Regions from separate parts of the Paenibacillus sp. XP01 genome, predicted to be linked through region 1. Evidence: a T-box and tRNA genes for the amino acid it is inferred to sense, from the RefSeq annotation. Region 1 holds a T-box; the other holds one or more tRNA genes.
The links. A T-box is a leader RNA that pairs with one kind of tRNA and senses whether it is charged. The one in region 1 lies ahead of SNR34_RS19215 (glutamine--tRNA ligase/YqeY domain fusion protein), so its partner is inferred to be a tRNA-Gln.
Positions count from the first base shown of each region.

Region 1 (7,438 bases):
GCCAGACAAAAAAATGTATGCCGTTACGGACCAAGGGATCGAAAAGCTGCTTGAGTGGATGATCACCCCTGTAACCGCTCCCGTCACGAGGGACGAATTCAATTTGCGCATCCTATGCGTAGGAATCGCGGAAGATGGCAGTATGAGACGGATCCTGAATGAAAGAAAAAATTGGTTTTTGGAACGAATCCGTTATTATGAAGAGCTGAAATCCCGCATTCCTCACGATAATCTGCGCGTAGGCAGCCGCGAGTTCGGCAGTTACATTCTGGTTCAGAAAGGCCTGATGAATGCCCAAACCGGACTGGAATGGTGCAAATGGGTGACTCAGCTGCTTGACGGACAAAAAGCCATTCATTCCACACCAAGCATTGCGCAAAATTAATTTAAAAAAATTTGAAACTTCTCTTCAGATTCATTCGTATTAACGCAGTAAGGCCCAATCGGGCAGCACATCAAACACTTTAATCAGGGGGTTACGATCTTACCAATGAAAAACAAATTCGGCATCAAACATCTCATGATGGTTTTCATGGCGTTCACACTGTTGTTCGGTACAGTCTCTGCTTTCGCTCCAGACTACGCCGACGCCAAACGCGGCGGTTTCAAATCGGGGACAAAAAGCTATACCAATACACCGAAAAAATCCGACAACAACGTGAGCCAATCCAATTCCAATAACAATTCAACTACAGGCGCTTCAACAACGAACCGTGGCGGATTCTTCGGCGGTGGCGGCGGTTTCATGAAAGGCATGATGCTGGGTGGCCTGGCTGGTATGCTGTTCGGCGGACTGTTCGGCGGCATGGGCTTCCTTGGCAACATCCTCGGACTGTTGGTTAACGTCATTGCCATCGTAGCGATCGTCATGCTGGCTATGGCCCTCTTCAGAGCGATTGCCAATCGCCGCAAACCGGCAACTCACGGCCGCTATGACAGCCGCGACGATCGTGACGATGATCGCAACAGAAACGGACGGTATTAATCCGTATGATTCTGAGCATGGATGAAATCGTCAACGCTATTTGCATTCATACCGCCGAGCGCAAGGGCGTACGTCCAACAGACGTCAACGTTGAGCTGAGCTGGGAAGAAGATACAGGCTACACCGCAGAAGTATGGGTTGCCGGTCGCAGCCAATACCTGGTGGAGTCCAACATGATCGAAGCGATCCTGCGCTATCTTCACAGCGAATACAATATTCGGGCATACCGTGAAGATGTGCGTCTGGATCTGGATGAAGAGATTACAGCGATTGTGAATCAGCACTAGCTTGCATCGCATACAACCAACCGTCTCCCAATGTTTATGACATTTGGCTGGAGACGGTTTTTTAGTTTTTTTAATTTCTTCGCTCGCAAGAGTGTTCTATCGCTTCCATCCGTCCTTTAGCGAAACAATCCGATTGAAGACGAACTGTTCACCTGAAGACTCATTCATCGAGTCAAGGATAAAATAGCCATGGCGAATGAACTGGAATCGTTCTCCCGGATTCGATTGCTGCACATAAGACTCAACCACTGCTTGTTTAACAATGTGCAAAGAATCGGGATTCATCCCCAACCTCTCATTCCCACCAATATCGTCCAAATTCACTCCTGGAATCAGCAGTTGATCGTACAGCCGCAGTTCACATGTTACAGCATGCTTGGCCGATACCCAATGAATGGTTCCTTTGACTTTACGCTCTTTGAAGCCGCTGCCACTCTTCGTTCGGGGATCGTAGGTGCAATGCAGTTCAATGATTTCGCCGGATCGCGGATCTTTGATAACCTCCTCGCAGCGAATGAAATATGCACCCTTGAGCCGCACTTCTGCACCTGGCGCCAAACGATGAAACCCCTTCGCAGGAACTTCCATGAAATCGTCGCGGTCAATGTATAACTCCCTTGAAAAGGCTACCTCGCGCACACCCAGATCAGCGGTCAACGGGTTGTTTTCAATAGGCAGCATCTCTTCACCTTCATTCGGGTAATTCATGAGTATCACCTTTAGGGGATGAACAACTGCCATGATCGCCGGAACATTCGGTTTAAGCTCCTGACGGAGCACATGGTCCAACAAGGATATATCCACCGTTGTTTGCTGTCTTGCGAGTCCAATGCCACCGATGAATTCTCTAATGCTCTCGGGAGTGTATCCCCTGCGTCTCAGGCCGGAAATCGTTGGCAGCCGGGGATCGTCCCAGCCATCTACCCAGCCGGATTCAACCATTTTCCGCAGGTAACGCTTGCCGGTCACCGCACCGGCGATATTGACGCGTCCAAACTCCCACTGCCTGGGCGGTTCCAAGATCCCCAATTCGGCCAGCACCCAATCATACAGTGCACGATGGTCTTTGAATTCAATGGAACAGAGGGAATGTGTAATGCCTTCAATCATGTCTTGAATAGGATGAGCGAAATCATACATTGGATAGATGCACCAAACATTTCCTGTCCGGTAATGCGGGGCATGAATGATCCTGTACAGCACCGGATCACGAAGATTCATGTTCGGAGAAGCCATGTCGATTTTTGCACGAAGTACACAAGATCCGTCCGGATGGATTCCATTTCGCATCTCCTGAAACAAGCGCAAATTTTCCTCTGGGGTTCGATTGCGATAGGGACTGTCGGTTCCTGGTTCGGTTAACGTTCCCCTGCTAGCTGCCAATTCCTCCGGAGAAAGATGACACACATACGCTTTGCCTTGTTGAATCAGTTCAACTGCTGCGGCATAGATTCGGTCGGAATAATCAGACCCATAATATACGTGCCCCCCAGGGCTGTAACCAAGCCATTCCATATCTTTGAGAATGGACTCAACGTAAGAGATGTCCTCTTTCAATGGATTCGTGTCGTCGAACCTTAAATGAAAGGTACCCTCGAATGTTTGAGCTGTCGTGTAATTGATGTGAATGGCGTAGGCACTGCCGATATGAAGGTGCCCGTTCGGTTCGGGTGGAAAGCGGGTACAGATCGGACGTTGAAAACGGCCAGCCATCACATCTTCCCGGATGAGGTTCTCCAGGTAACTCCCACCTTGGGTGGAGCTGCGTTCGTCCTCGTCTTGCCGGGATTGTTTATTTTCACGTCTCGCCATCACGAATTCCCTATTCAAATCATGTTCTGTTTCCTTTTTCGGTTTGTCGAAACCTGCTTCCATGCTCGAATGCCTCCCCTGTTATGATCAACCACGTAAATGATCAACAAAAAAAGAACTTCACCTCCCAAGACGATATGTCTTGGGGACGAAGTTCTCGTGGTGCCACCCCAGGTTCACCGAAATGTCGCCATTCCAGTCTCATCAAGTCCATTTCCGTTCATACTGCGAACCGTACTGAACCCTGTGCTCTATATCGGGAGCACCCGTTCCACCATCCCTGACGCTGCACGTTTTGTTCCGGCGGACCGTTCGGAGGCTTGCTTCAATGCTGTTTTTTCACCCATTCTCAGCATCAGGGCTCTCTGTATAAAAAAATTAGCATCTACTCTTCTCGTCATCACGTTCAATATTTCCCATCATTGTAATCAAAGCCAAAATGAAAGTCAAACCCTTTTCGTTTACGATTGGCTGTCAAATTCATGATCCATCGTTTCGAGCAATTGATGTGTCTTGTCACATTTATATTCCCAAAACATAATGCCGCCCAATTCATGATCATGTACATATCGGCATTTGGCTCGGATGGAGTCAGGATCGTCATAAGAAATAAACGTGTGTCCATTAAAGAGATACGGCGCCTTTGCTTCATCATCCCAATGCCTGGTATACCCGTTCAACCCAATGTAATTGGCGTTTAACTCCGTATACTCCGGACCGTAACCGCCGGTCGTTTCTGCCATTTGATGCAATCCATCGTTCCGGTCGGGCACGCCCTTCCACATGCGGGAATAGAACGCGGCACCGATGATGATCTTGTCCTTGGGCACACCTGCCCTGTGAAACGTTTGGACCGAAGCATCAACGCTGATGCGGAACAAATCCCCTGTTGGCGTAAAGAGATTTGTATGATGTCCCGTTAATACCTGAAAGCCGCCCCGCATGTCATAGGTCATCAGCTGCACGTAATCGACGTACCTTTGCACCTGATCCATTTCCGTTCCATCCACGTAGTATTGGTCCGCTCCCGCTGCAATGGTCAGCATATAATACTTCCCGTCCAACTCACCCTGCCGCGTCAACGCTTCCCTGATGGTTTTCAGCAGCATCGTGAAGTTCGGCTTGTCACTTGCGGATGCCGCAATCCCGGCCTCTCCATAACATGGGTATTCCCAATCCAAATCAATGCCATCAAGTCCATAAGTGGTTACGGCTAGCACAGCAGATTCGGCGATTCTATTCCTGCCCTCTGCCATCGCCGCTGCCTCCGAAAAACCGCCGGAGCTCCAGCCTCCAACGGACAAAATAAAGCGCAAATCCGGATGGGTCCTCTTGATCACGGAAACTTGATCCATGTTTTGCAAATGCTCGGTGTGAATGGCTCCCTCCCGAATACCGGCAAAAGCGATATTGATGTGCGTCATTCGTTTCAGATCGGCCTCTGTCACGCTCTTCAGATCACGATGACCGACGTATCCGATGATCCATTTTCGGCTCATATGTCACCTCTCCCTTGATCACACTAGGTCACTTCGCGAGCATAACGCCGACACGAACAGCTTCCTTCACGGCTCCGATGCGATAACCGTAAGAAACATACCGAATGCGGTATTGTTGATCCAGCACCGCAAGGTGAGGGAATCCCGACTCTAACGCGATTGGACTGCACAGCACTTCGGGTATTGCGCCTTTGTTCATTTCTGCGAATCGAACCTGTGCCGGGAGCTGCTTCAACGGATCTGCGCTAAAAGGACTGATCGTACCCAAGGAAGGTGTAATCAGCACGATCGGGAGACCGCCTTCTGCCAACGCTTGGTTCGAATCGGCCAGCTCTTTCAACAAATGCATGGTCGGTTCCCTTCCTGGTTCGATCCAGGCCAGCAGTGCGCCTGAAGTCAGGCCAGAACTTTGGTCATTGAGTCGGGTTACGGTTCCGTCCTGCCAACGCAGCTCCATTTGTTGATCTACCGCGCCAAGAACGGGAAGGTCCTCCTCCGCACTCCGGAAGTTTACGTCAACATGGGTTTCTTCCCCCGCCTGCACCTCGAAGTACGTCAACTTCACGCTAACCGTGCCGTTTTTCAAACGTACGCCTGTCGTCATGCGATAAGATCCTTGCTCGACCTCCAGCGGAGCCGCGAACAGATTCGTTTCTCCATGCGGCAAATGCAGCGTTACGTATTTCCCTTCAACAAGACGTGCAATCGTGACATTTTCATAATAAGATGCTTTTGGCGTCGCCAGCGCCGTTTCCATCCGTTTGAGTTGAATAAAACCGCTGCCCTGCTCCGCATCTTCCTGATCTCCAAAATCTGCACTCATCCATGCCCCCTGTTTCCAGTATTGAGGTTTGCGTTCCAGGGGATGCAGGCGAGCGGGTATGCCCAAGCTGCGGCACATGGAAACAAACAAAATCGCCAGCGCCTCTTCATCTCCGGCCATCAGCCGATAGGTGCCCACAGCTGTTCCCTTGCCTTTTAGATTCGGCAAATTTTCAACATAAACATAATTCCTTTTCAATACAGCGGCAAGAAGCGCCGGGTCCTTCACCATGGAACCACACTCATCCGCTTTGAAGGAATCACGGAATTCTCTTCGGTACAAGCCAAGCATTTCATAGGAAACGCGCGGGCACAGGACATAAGGAATGAACAAATGATCCGGCAGCATGCCGCGAAGAGGCAGCGATTCATTCAAATGTTCATTCAGGACAGGACGAAATGTGTCGATCAAATCCTTGCTATTCAGCGATTCCAACAACAGCAGCGGCCACTCCCCATGCTCGGGCGAGCTCTCCCGAAGAAATCCGGCTATTTCATGCCCGTTTCCACGCGCCTTTTGCAAGATATCCCACACCCGTGCTTCAGAAAGGCCAAGTTGCCGAGCTAAACGATGGCTCTCCGACTCCGTCACAAATGTGCCTTCGAACAATGCGCGAACAGCGTCCCCGTTCTGCAATCGACGTTGATGCAAGGACTCGGCTGCATCCGTCACTGCCGGCAGTTCGTCGCCTTCCGTCTCGGGTGGAGGAACCATATCCAAATCAACGACGCCCCGTTCCTGAACAGGTTCGCTGTTCAGGTCCAAAACAAGCTCCAATGAGTCCAATTTGCCAATGCTGACCTTGCGCTCCTGCCACCGTCCACGATACACGGCCCTGATGAGCAAATCGCCAAATCCTGTCTTAAAGCCGACCTGCCCTTCCCCATCCGTCATCAGCTCTGCAATGGGGTAGAATTCGGCCATGTTATACAATTCGAAGCGGACGGCAGCACCTTCGATCATCCCGCCGTCTTGATCTCTAACCGCTACGGTGATCGTTTTGGCAGGCGCGTAGTTCTCCAGCAGGTTCAGTTCGGTAAACCCGTCTTCGGCAAGAGTGATGTCATCCGGACCCTGATAGTTTCCCAGCACTCTTGTGTTCATCAGCATCGAGCGGCGGGCAGGCGGCGTAAACCAACCTTGGTTCAACCTCGCTTCCGGCTCGCACGCCCCGATGTAATGCCACCTTCCATCCGCCCACGCTTCCACCCAAGCATGGTTATCGTCGCAATGCGCCCAACGAGGCGTGTAGACTTGGCGAGCAGGAATGCCGATGCTTCTAAGGGCAGCCACGGCAAGCGTCGATTCCTCGCCGCATCTTCCCCTTGCGCTCCGAATCATCGTGAGCGGAGAAACGGTGCGCAGATCGCTTCCGGTATAGACCGCTTTTTCGTGGCACCAGTAATTAGCCTCCAGGATGGCATCGGCCATGGACAGACCGTGGATGCGGCCCGCCAGTTCTGCGTAAAAGGCAGCTCGCCAGTCTTCGATGTTTTCTGTATTTACCCTGCATGGCAACACAAAGTACAGGAATAAATCATCCGGAACCTGTTCTCCCCAAGGCACCTCATGCCGAATCTTCAGCGCGGCCCTGACATGACTGAGAAGTAATGCACCAGGGACATCGGCTAAATCCTGAAGCGGGCTGTATGCATACAGATATTTGAGCGCCCATTCCTCTTCCGGAGACAACGTTTCTTGGAATACGGCAAACATTTCATTCAGCCTTGACCCGACTAGCTCCCTTTTTAACCGCAGCTTATCTTCAATCCGATTCATCTCTTCGGGGGAAAGGGAAAAAACCGACGTTCGCACACTCATCTCGCATTCCCCTCCTTCCATAGTTTACCGTCTTCCCTGATGATCCATTTCCCGTTCCCATCCGCCGTTGCCGCTGAAATTTGAAACAAGCGGTCCGCGGCAACGACTTCCGTAGTAATGTCCAGATCAGGTGACCCATCCAACAATGACAAGTCCTGAGCAAACGTACCTTCCTTTTCTCTGTAGTTACGCTGCAAATAATAAAGCTTCC
Region 1 is NZ_CP139481.1:4,271,123-4,278,560, forward strand. It holds gene SNR34_RS19200 (PadR family transcriptional regulator) at 1-385, shown strand, start outside; gene SNR34_RS19205 (hypothetical protein) at 491-985, shown strand; gene SNR34_RS19210 (YxcD family protein) at 991-1,272, shown strand; gene SNR34_RS19215 (glutamine--tRNA ligase/YqeY domain fusion protein) at 1,369-2,985, opposite strand; T-box leader at 3,226-3,494, opposite strand; gene SNR34_RS19220 (glycoside hydrolase family 18 protein) at 3,546-4,583, opposite strand; gene SNR34_RS19225 (transglutaminase-like domain-containing protein) at 4,612-7,227, opposite strand; gene SNR34_RS19230 (carbohydrate-binding family 9-like protein) at 7,224-7,438, opposite strand, start outside.

Region 2 (7,438 bases), 1.6 Mb from region 1:
AATTCCTGTACCACCGTAAATCGTTATGAGCGATGGGGGGACGCAGTAGGGTAGTGACGCAGGCTGATGGATGCCTGTCCAAGCAGTGAGGCTGGTTAGTAGGCAAATCCGCTAACCGCAAGGCTGAGCTGTGATGGGGAGTGAAAATTACAGTAGCGAAGGTCATGATCTCACACTGCCAAGAAAAGCCTCTAGCCAGATGAAGGTGCCCGTACCGCAAACCGACACAGGTAGGCGAGAAGAGAATTCTAAGGCGCGCGGAAGAACTCTCGTTAAGGAACTCGGCAAAATGACCCCGTAACTTCGGGAGAAGGGGTGCCCCGGTAGTGTGAATAGCACGAGGGGGCCGCAGTGAAAAGGCCCAAGCGACTGTTTAGCAAAAACACAGGTCTGTGCGAAGCCGTAAGGCGAAGTATACGGGCTGACGCCTGCCCGGTGCTGGAAGGTTAAGGGGAGCGGTTAGGGAGCAATCCCGAAGCTGTGAACCGAAGCCCCAGTAAACGGCGGCCGTAACTATAACGGTCCTAAGGTAGCGAAATTCCTTGTCAGGTAAATTCTGACCCGCACGAATGGCGTAACGACTTGGGCGCTGTCTCAACGAGAGATCCGGTGAAATTTTAATACCTGTGAAGATGCAGGTTACCCGCGACAAGACGGAAAGACCCCATGGAGCTTTACTGCAGCTTGATATTGAATTTGGGTACGATCTGTACAGGATAGGTGGGAGCCTGAGAAGCATGAGCGCCAGCTTGTGTGGAGGCACCGTTGGGATACCACCCTGATCGTATCTAGGTTCTAACCTGGTGCCCTAATCGGGTACGGGGACAGTGTCAGGTGGGCAGTTTGACTGGGGCGGTCGCCTCCTAAAGAGTAACGGAGGCGCCCAAAGGTTCCCTCAGAATGGTTGGAAATCATTCGAAGAGTGCAAAGGCATAAGGGAGCTTGACTGCGAGACCTACAAGTCGAGCAGGGACGAAAGTCGGGCTTAGTGATCCGGTGGTACCGCATGGAAGGGCCATCGCTCAACGGATAAAAGCTACCCTGGGGATAACAGGCTTATCTCCCCCAAGAGTCCACATCGACGGGGAGGTTTGGCACCTCGATGTCGGCTCATCGCATCCTGGGGCTGAAGTAGGTCCCAAGGGTTGGGCTGTTCGCCCATTAAAGCGGTACGCGAGCTGGGTTCAGAACGTCGTGAGACAGTTCGGTCCCTATCTGTCGTGGGCGTAGGAAATTTGAGAGGAGCTGTCCTTAGTACGAGAGGACCGGGATGGACGTACCGCTGGTGTACCAGTTGTTCCGCCAGGAGCACCGCTGGGTAGCTATGTACGGACGGGATAAGCGCTGAAAGCATCTAAGCGTGAAGCCCCCCTCAAGATGAGATTTCCCAGTATGTAAGACCCCTTGAAGACGACGAGGTAGATAGGCTGGGGGTGGAAGTGCAGCAATGCATGGAGCTGACCAGTACTAATCGGTCGAGGGCTTATCCAAGAAATGCAGGTTCTAAGATCGCAAGTTTCGTTTCGAATCCAGTTTTCAGAGAGCAATCTCTGAGTGAAAAACGGGTACATCAGTTGATGTGCGGATCGTTTTTCAATACAAAACAATATTCCCTGATAGCTCAGTTGGTAGAGCACTCGACTGTTAATCGAGTTGTCACAGGTTCGAGTCCTGTTCGGGGAGCCATATGGAGAGGTGTCCGAGTTGGCCGAAGGAGCACGATTGGAAATCGTGTAGGCGCCAAAAGCGTCTCGAGGGTTCGAATCCCTCTCTCTCCGTTCTGATTTTTAAATGCAAGGCCCGTTGGTCAAGGGGTTAAGACACCTCCCTTTCACGGAGGTAACAGGGGTTCGAATCCCCTACGGGTCATGTTTATCCAAAAGACTTGATTTTATCATCGATTATATGATATGATCATAAATGTCTCGTTCGGAGGCTTAGCTCAGCTGGGAGAGCATCTGCCTTACAAGCAGAGGGTCGGGGGTTCGATCCCCTCAGCCTCCACCATATACTTTTTTAACGACGCGGGGTGGAGCAGCCCGGTAGCTCGTCGGGCTCATAACCCGAAGGCCGCAGGTTCAAATCCTGCCCCCGCAATTGAACTTATTTTAAATAAGGGATCTTGGAACCGTGGTGTAGTTGGCCTAACATGCCTGCCTGTCACGCAGGAGATCGCGGGTTCGAATCCCGTCGGTTCCGCCATTTTCTTTCAAACATTGAGGAAGCTGTTCACTAAATCTGCTGTAAGGCACTGACGCCTGGATAAAGTGCAACGTTTCAAGATTAACTTTATTATGGCTCGGTAGCTCAGTCGGTAGAGCAGAGGACTGAAAATCCTCGTGTCGGCGGTTCGATTCCGTCCCGAGCCACCATTGAATCTAATAATCGAATATGCCGGTGTAGCTCAATTGGTAGAGCAACTGACTTGTAATCAGTAGGTTGGGGGTTCAAGTCCTCTCGCCGGCACCATTGTGGAGGCTTAGCGAAGTGGCCAAACGCATCAGACTGTAAATCTGCTCCCGTACGGGTTCGGTGGTTCGAATCCATCAGCCTCCACCATTGCTTTTAGGGGCATAGTTTAAAGGTAGAACAGCGGTCTCCAAAACCGTTAGTGTGGGTTCAATTCCTGCTGCCCCTGCCAATTCTTTATTAATTATGTATTATGGCGATCGTGGCGAAGTGGTTAACGCACCGGTTTGTGGATCCGGCATTCGGGGGTTCAATTCCCCTCGATCGCCCTCTAGTGGGGATTAGCCAAGCGGTAAGGCAACGGACTTTGACTCCGTCATGCATAGGTTCAAATCCTATATCCCCAGCCATTATTTGCGGACGTGGCTCAGCGGTAGAGCATCGCCTTGCCAAGGCGAGGGTCGCGGGTTCGATTCCCGTCGTCCGCTCCAATAGAATATGGCGCCATAGCCAAGTGGTAAGGCACAGCTCTGCAAAAGCTTTATCCCCAGTTCGAATCTGGGTGGCGCCTCCAGTAAATATGCCGGCGTGGCGGAATGGCAGACGCGCTCGACTCAAAATCGAGTGGGAAACCGTGGAGGTTCGAGTCCTCTCGCCGGTATTCAGTATTAAGAAAACAGTCCAGTAGAGATTACATCTAATGGGCTGTTTTTTTTGTTTATCTATATGCTTACAAAATGAAATGATTAGGTGGGAGTACAGTGCCGGATTTGCATACAGAACACGATTATTCGCAATTATTATTTGACCTATCTCTTTGGGAAGAAGCCTGGAGAAAGAGAAAGGTGTCCATGCCTCCCAGGAAAGGGAGCTATCCGTTCGATACGGAGGAAGCCTTTGAACGGTGGGCCAGAGAATATCACCATCAGTCGTTCACGGAAGAAGGCAAACAACGTTCTGGTCGTATTATGGGCTGGATTGAGAATCAGGGCGTCGAATATAAGGGGTTAACGATACTGGATGTCGGCGCCGCCTCAGGTGCGTTCAGCATACCATTCGCGGAAAAAGGAGCAACGGTTACTGCTGTTGAACCTTCGCATTTTCTGACCGCTTTGATGAAAGAAACCATTCCTGCCGAATTAAGATCCAGGATCGACATTGTGTCGGAACGTTTTGAGGAATTGTCCATTCAGGACAAAGGCTGGGAAAAGAAGTTCGACTTGGTGTTTGCCTCCATGTGTCCAGCCATGTCCGACTGGGAGACGGTGGAACAAGCCATCCTCTGCGCCAGGCAATATGTGTATATCAGCACGATGGCGGCTCCACGCGAGCACACCCTAATGGATGAGTTGAAAGAGGTGTTGGGGGTAAAATCGACATTCAGAGCAGGAGATATGGCATACATCCAACAGCTTCTATATTTGAAGGGGTATTCTTATACGAGCATTATCACCAAAGAAACGACTACGTTGGAGATGCCGTTGGAGGATGTCGTGCATAAGCTGCCGGAATGGCTCAAAACGTACAAGCTGCCAACGGATGAACAGACTCTGCGACTTGCTGAAGTGCACATTAGAAAGACATTTTCGGATGACGTCGTCACGTTTACGCGGGGAGGACGATTCGGAAAAATATTGATTCAACTCGATCAACCTCAGATGAAAACTGTACGGAAATAAGCATGAAGTTACGAACGGTTGTTCATATAATAGTATGATCAGAAAAACCAAGGGGGCAGTGGAAGCTGCCCCTTTTGCATGCATGGTTCCGAGGTATACCTTGTACCCTTTCACGAAATGGATTCTCCCCATAAATAACAGACCAAATCCCTCGTAGTGCTCCTTCAAACAGGTTTTTAGAACGGGCTGAAGCTCATATGATAGAGGAAACCCGAAAATTTTCAAAAATTATCCTTCAGAAAACTGGATTGCAGCTATAGAACAGCGAATGTATTTCATGGCCTGGGCAGCTCATTAGAAATTAAACCTGTCTTTCGGCATGCAGGTTCTGCTGCCGAAGCCGGTATTGGCCCGGGGTTATTCCCTCCCATTTGCGGAAGGAACGGATGAAGTTTTGCGGATTGTTATACTGAAGCCGGTTAGAGATGTCCTTTACGGTCAGATCCGTTTCTTCCAACCATCTTTTGGCGATGGTGAACCGATGTTTGGCCAAATATTCGCTGAATGACGATCCCGTTTCCTTGCGGAACACACTGCTTAAGTAGTTGGCATTATAGTGAAGCCTGGCAGCACACTCCTCTAGCGTGAGATCTCTATCATATTCCTGATGGATGATCGCAATCATTTTGTCCGAAATATGACGGTACTGTGTAACTTGTCTCTCCTTGAAAAGCAAAATGATGGGTTTGATCATCCGCTGACTGAACCAATGCTCCACTTCTGAGGCGTATCGAAGGTTAAATAGTTCCTTGTACAATGAATCATGGCCGGAAGTTGTCGGATCAAGCCGAATCCCGCTCTCATGCAGCATCTGCAGAATACGGGTGAGCAGTCGGGCCAGAGCCAGATGATAATCTTCAGAATGGCATTCCGGATCCAGAACATGCTCGAGCATCTGGGACAGCAGCATTTCCGCTTCACCTTCGTCGCCGGCCTGAATCGCTTGAACGAGAGCGTACTCCAAGGATGAAGGATAACTGATAGATGCTGGGCTGCTGCTATGAATCGGCTGCTCATATTGAATGATAATGCCTGTGCCCAGCCGCAAACGCTGGTGCAGTGCTTTTAAGGCCTCGGAATAGGCACGATGTACTTGCAGGAGAGATGTCCAAGGTTGGCTGAACCCGATGCTCACTGTGAGTTGAAGCACTTGTTCGACCTGCTGCTGCAATTGTCCGGTCATGGCATGCAGATGTGCGGCAAATTTCACCGGATCCGATTCAGCGTCCCCCAATATAGTGACTACAGTTTGTTCCAATACTACAGGGTATAGCTGGTGATGTTCGTCTAACGTTTCCTCCATCATATTTTGCACGGCGAACAACAATAAATCGAGATCGCTCACCGTATACTTGGATTGATGCACAAGATCTGCCTGAATGACAATAACGGCAACATGTTGCCACTGGTCCAGATAGTGACCGTACCCATGCTCAATCAAGCCGCTTTGAAGAGCCGAAGGGGAGCATTTGCCAAGAAGCATGTCCATGACAAAAAAAACACGCATTTGAAGCACGTACTGATTCAGGCGGTTTTCAAGCCGTGAGCTGGAATCCACCATCTGCGTAAAGCGTGCCTGAATCTGCTCGAACTCAGTGGGGAAAGCATTTGCACGCTTCTTAGCCATCGCTTGACGCACGGATGGATGGTAATGAAGGCCGACATGGGCCAACAGTTTGCGAATCGGGACATGCATTCGTTTGGAGCCTAGCCAGGTTAACCCTAAAGAGACCAACAACATGATCAGGCTGACATGCAGGGTATGCTCGGCGATGCGCGTGTATTCCTGGGTCAGCACGTTCATTGGCGTCAAAAGCATGTAGGTCCAGCCTCTTAATGAGGATTGGGTGTAGGACAAAGAGTACCGCGAGTCGCCCAGACGTACTTTGGCTTCTCCCGCTGCATGGGATGATGCCGAAGGCAGCCGTTCAGACATGTTGTTTCCAGACTCTTCTTCCCGCATATCCATTCCCGCAAGCGGCTTGCCGATATAAGCGGGGTTGGGATGGGCCAAAATGCGTTGTTCCCGGTTGACGATAATTAAGCCTGCAGCCGAGGTTTGCTCCATATCGGCCGGGCTTTGCAACGAGCAGGCAGGAATTCCTGCAATGACAGCGGAATGGGTCGGCGCACTCAGGTGCGGAACTGGCCTGGCAAGGGCAATATGATAGATGCAACCGTTATCCGAGATGTGTTCCGGGTTGTTGAACACGCTCGAGGGTATGAGCTGCCAACCGGACGTTAACGTTTTCGAGAGCATTTCTTTCATGGGAAGAGCCAGCGGAAATTCTGTGCTTAAATACATTCCGGCATGATCGATCAGCCAGTCCTGCGTTTGGTTAATGAGCGCGATATCCATGGAAGGCTCCCAGGAACGCATATTTTGAAATTCGGTCTGCAGCCGGTCGGCGCTGGGTGTCTTCGCGTCGAGGCGTGGGGCTGACAGCTGCTCCAGCGTGGCTGGCCAACGTGTTGCTTGATCCAGCATGTAGCTTATAGTACCGAGTTTATGTTCTACGTTGGACTGCATCTGATTCAGCAGCTGTTTGTTCGTCTGAAGCTGATGCAGCTCGCTCTGGTTCGTTGTATAGAAAAAAGCGGCAATTCCGGTTAACAGCATGGGGAGAGTGCTTAACAGCATGCCAAAAATGATCATCCGATGAAGATAACTGTGTGCTCCCATAGTCAACTCCTGACGTTCTGGAATGAAGTTGGTTTCAACTCTATTTTAGTAAACGCTTACATAAAGAACAACAACATTTTGTTTAATTGGATAAAAAAGTAATGTGTTAAAGAAGGATTGCCGTTCATTACCTCATAAAAGAGGGACAGGAAACGTGCACAGTGCTTGCATGTGCTTCGCTGCACCGATTTCATCTTGGATGAAGACGCGTTTGACATGGTTAATGAAGCATAACAGGCCGGGATCCATGCAGAGAATCGAGGTCCAGCGTACGGACAGCCGAAGGTCCAAATCCTTCCCCGACCAGAGTCTAGGATGAAAAACCGTCCGCGGTCTGTTTTGAAAAACGTCGGATTCCCCTAGAATAAGGACATAAGGTTAAACAAGAAATAAACGAACTGAAAGGGCGGTGAACAAGAACATGAGATGGAACAAAGGAAATGGCTGGGCGATCGTCTTTATCGCACTCGGCGTACTGCTTCTCTTCGGGAAATTGACTCCATTGTTGGGACATCTGACAGGTTATCTGATTCCGATTCTGATGATTGCACTTGGATACTACGGCGTGAAGCGAGGCAATGTGGCTCTGGGATGGATCGTTCTCCTCATCGGTATTCTTTCGCTGATGGTCAAACTGTCCTGGTTGATCGGTCCGATCATCGCTATC
Region 2 is NZ_CP139481.1:5,890,134-5,897,571, reverse strand. It holds rRNA gene SNR34_RS26600 (23S ribosomal RNA) at 1-1,491, shown strand, start outside; tRNA gene SNR34_RS26595 (tRNA-Asn) at 1,611-1,686, shown strand; tRNA gene SNR34_RS26590 (tRNA-Ser) at 1,690-1,778, shown strand; tRNA gene SNR34_RS26585 (tRNA-Glu) at 1,798-1,869, shown strand; tRNA gene SNR34_RS26580 (tRNA-Val) at 1,932-2,007, shown strand; tRNA gene SNR34_RS26575 (tRNA-Met) at 2,024-2,097, shown strand; tRNA gene SNR34_RS26570 (tRNA-Asp) at 2,125-2,202, shown strand; tRNA gene SNR34_RS26565 (tRNA-Phe) at 2,297-2,372, shown strand; tRNA gene SNR34_RS26560 (tRNA-Thr) at 2,394-2,469, shown strand; tRNA gene SNR34_RS26555 (tRNA-Tyr) at 2,474-2,559, shown strand; tRNA gene SNR34_RS26550 (tRNA-Trp) at 2,568-2,641, shown strand; tRNA gene SNR34_RS26545 (tRNA-His) at 2,666-2,738, shown strand; tRNA gene SNR34_RS26540 (tRNA-Gln) at 2,745-2,819, shown strand; tRNA gene SNR34_RS26535 (tRNA-Gly) at 2,826-2,900, shown strand; tRNA gene SNR34_RS26530 (tRNA-Cys) at 2,910-2,983, shown strand; tRNA gene SNR34_RS26525 (tRNA-Leu) at 2,992-3,070, shown strand; gene SNR34_RS26520 (class I SAM-dependent methyltransferase) at 3,261-4,088, shown strand; gene SNR34_RS26515 (helix-turn-helix domain-containing protein) at 4,390-6,771, opposite strand; gene SNR34_RS26510 (LiaF transmembrane domain-containing protein) at 7,193-7,438, shown strand, end outside.
Region 2: it has a tRNA-Gln gene. The T-box ahead of SNR34_RS19215 (glutamine--tRNA ligase/YqeY domain fusion protein) is inferred to sense a tRNA for this amino acid. The anticodon was not compared.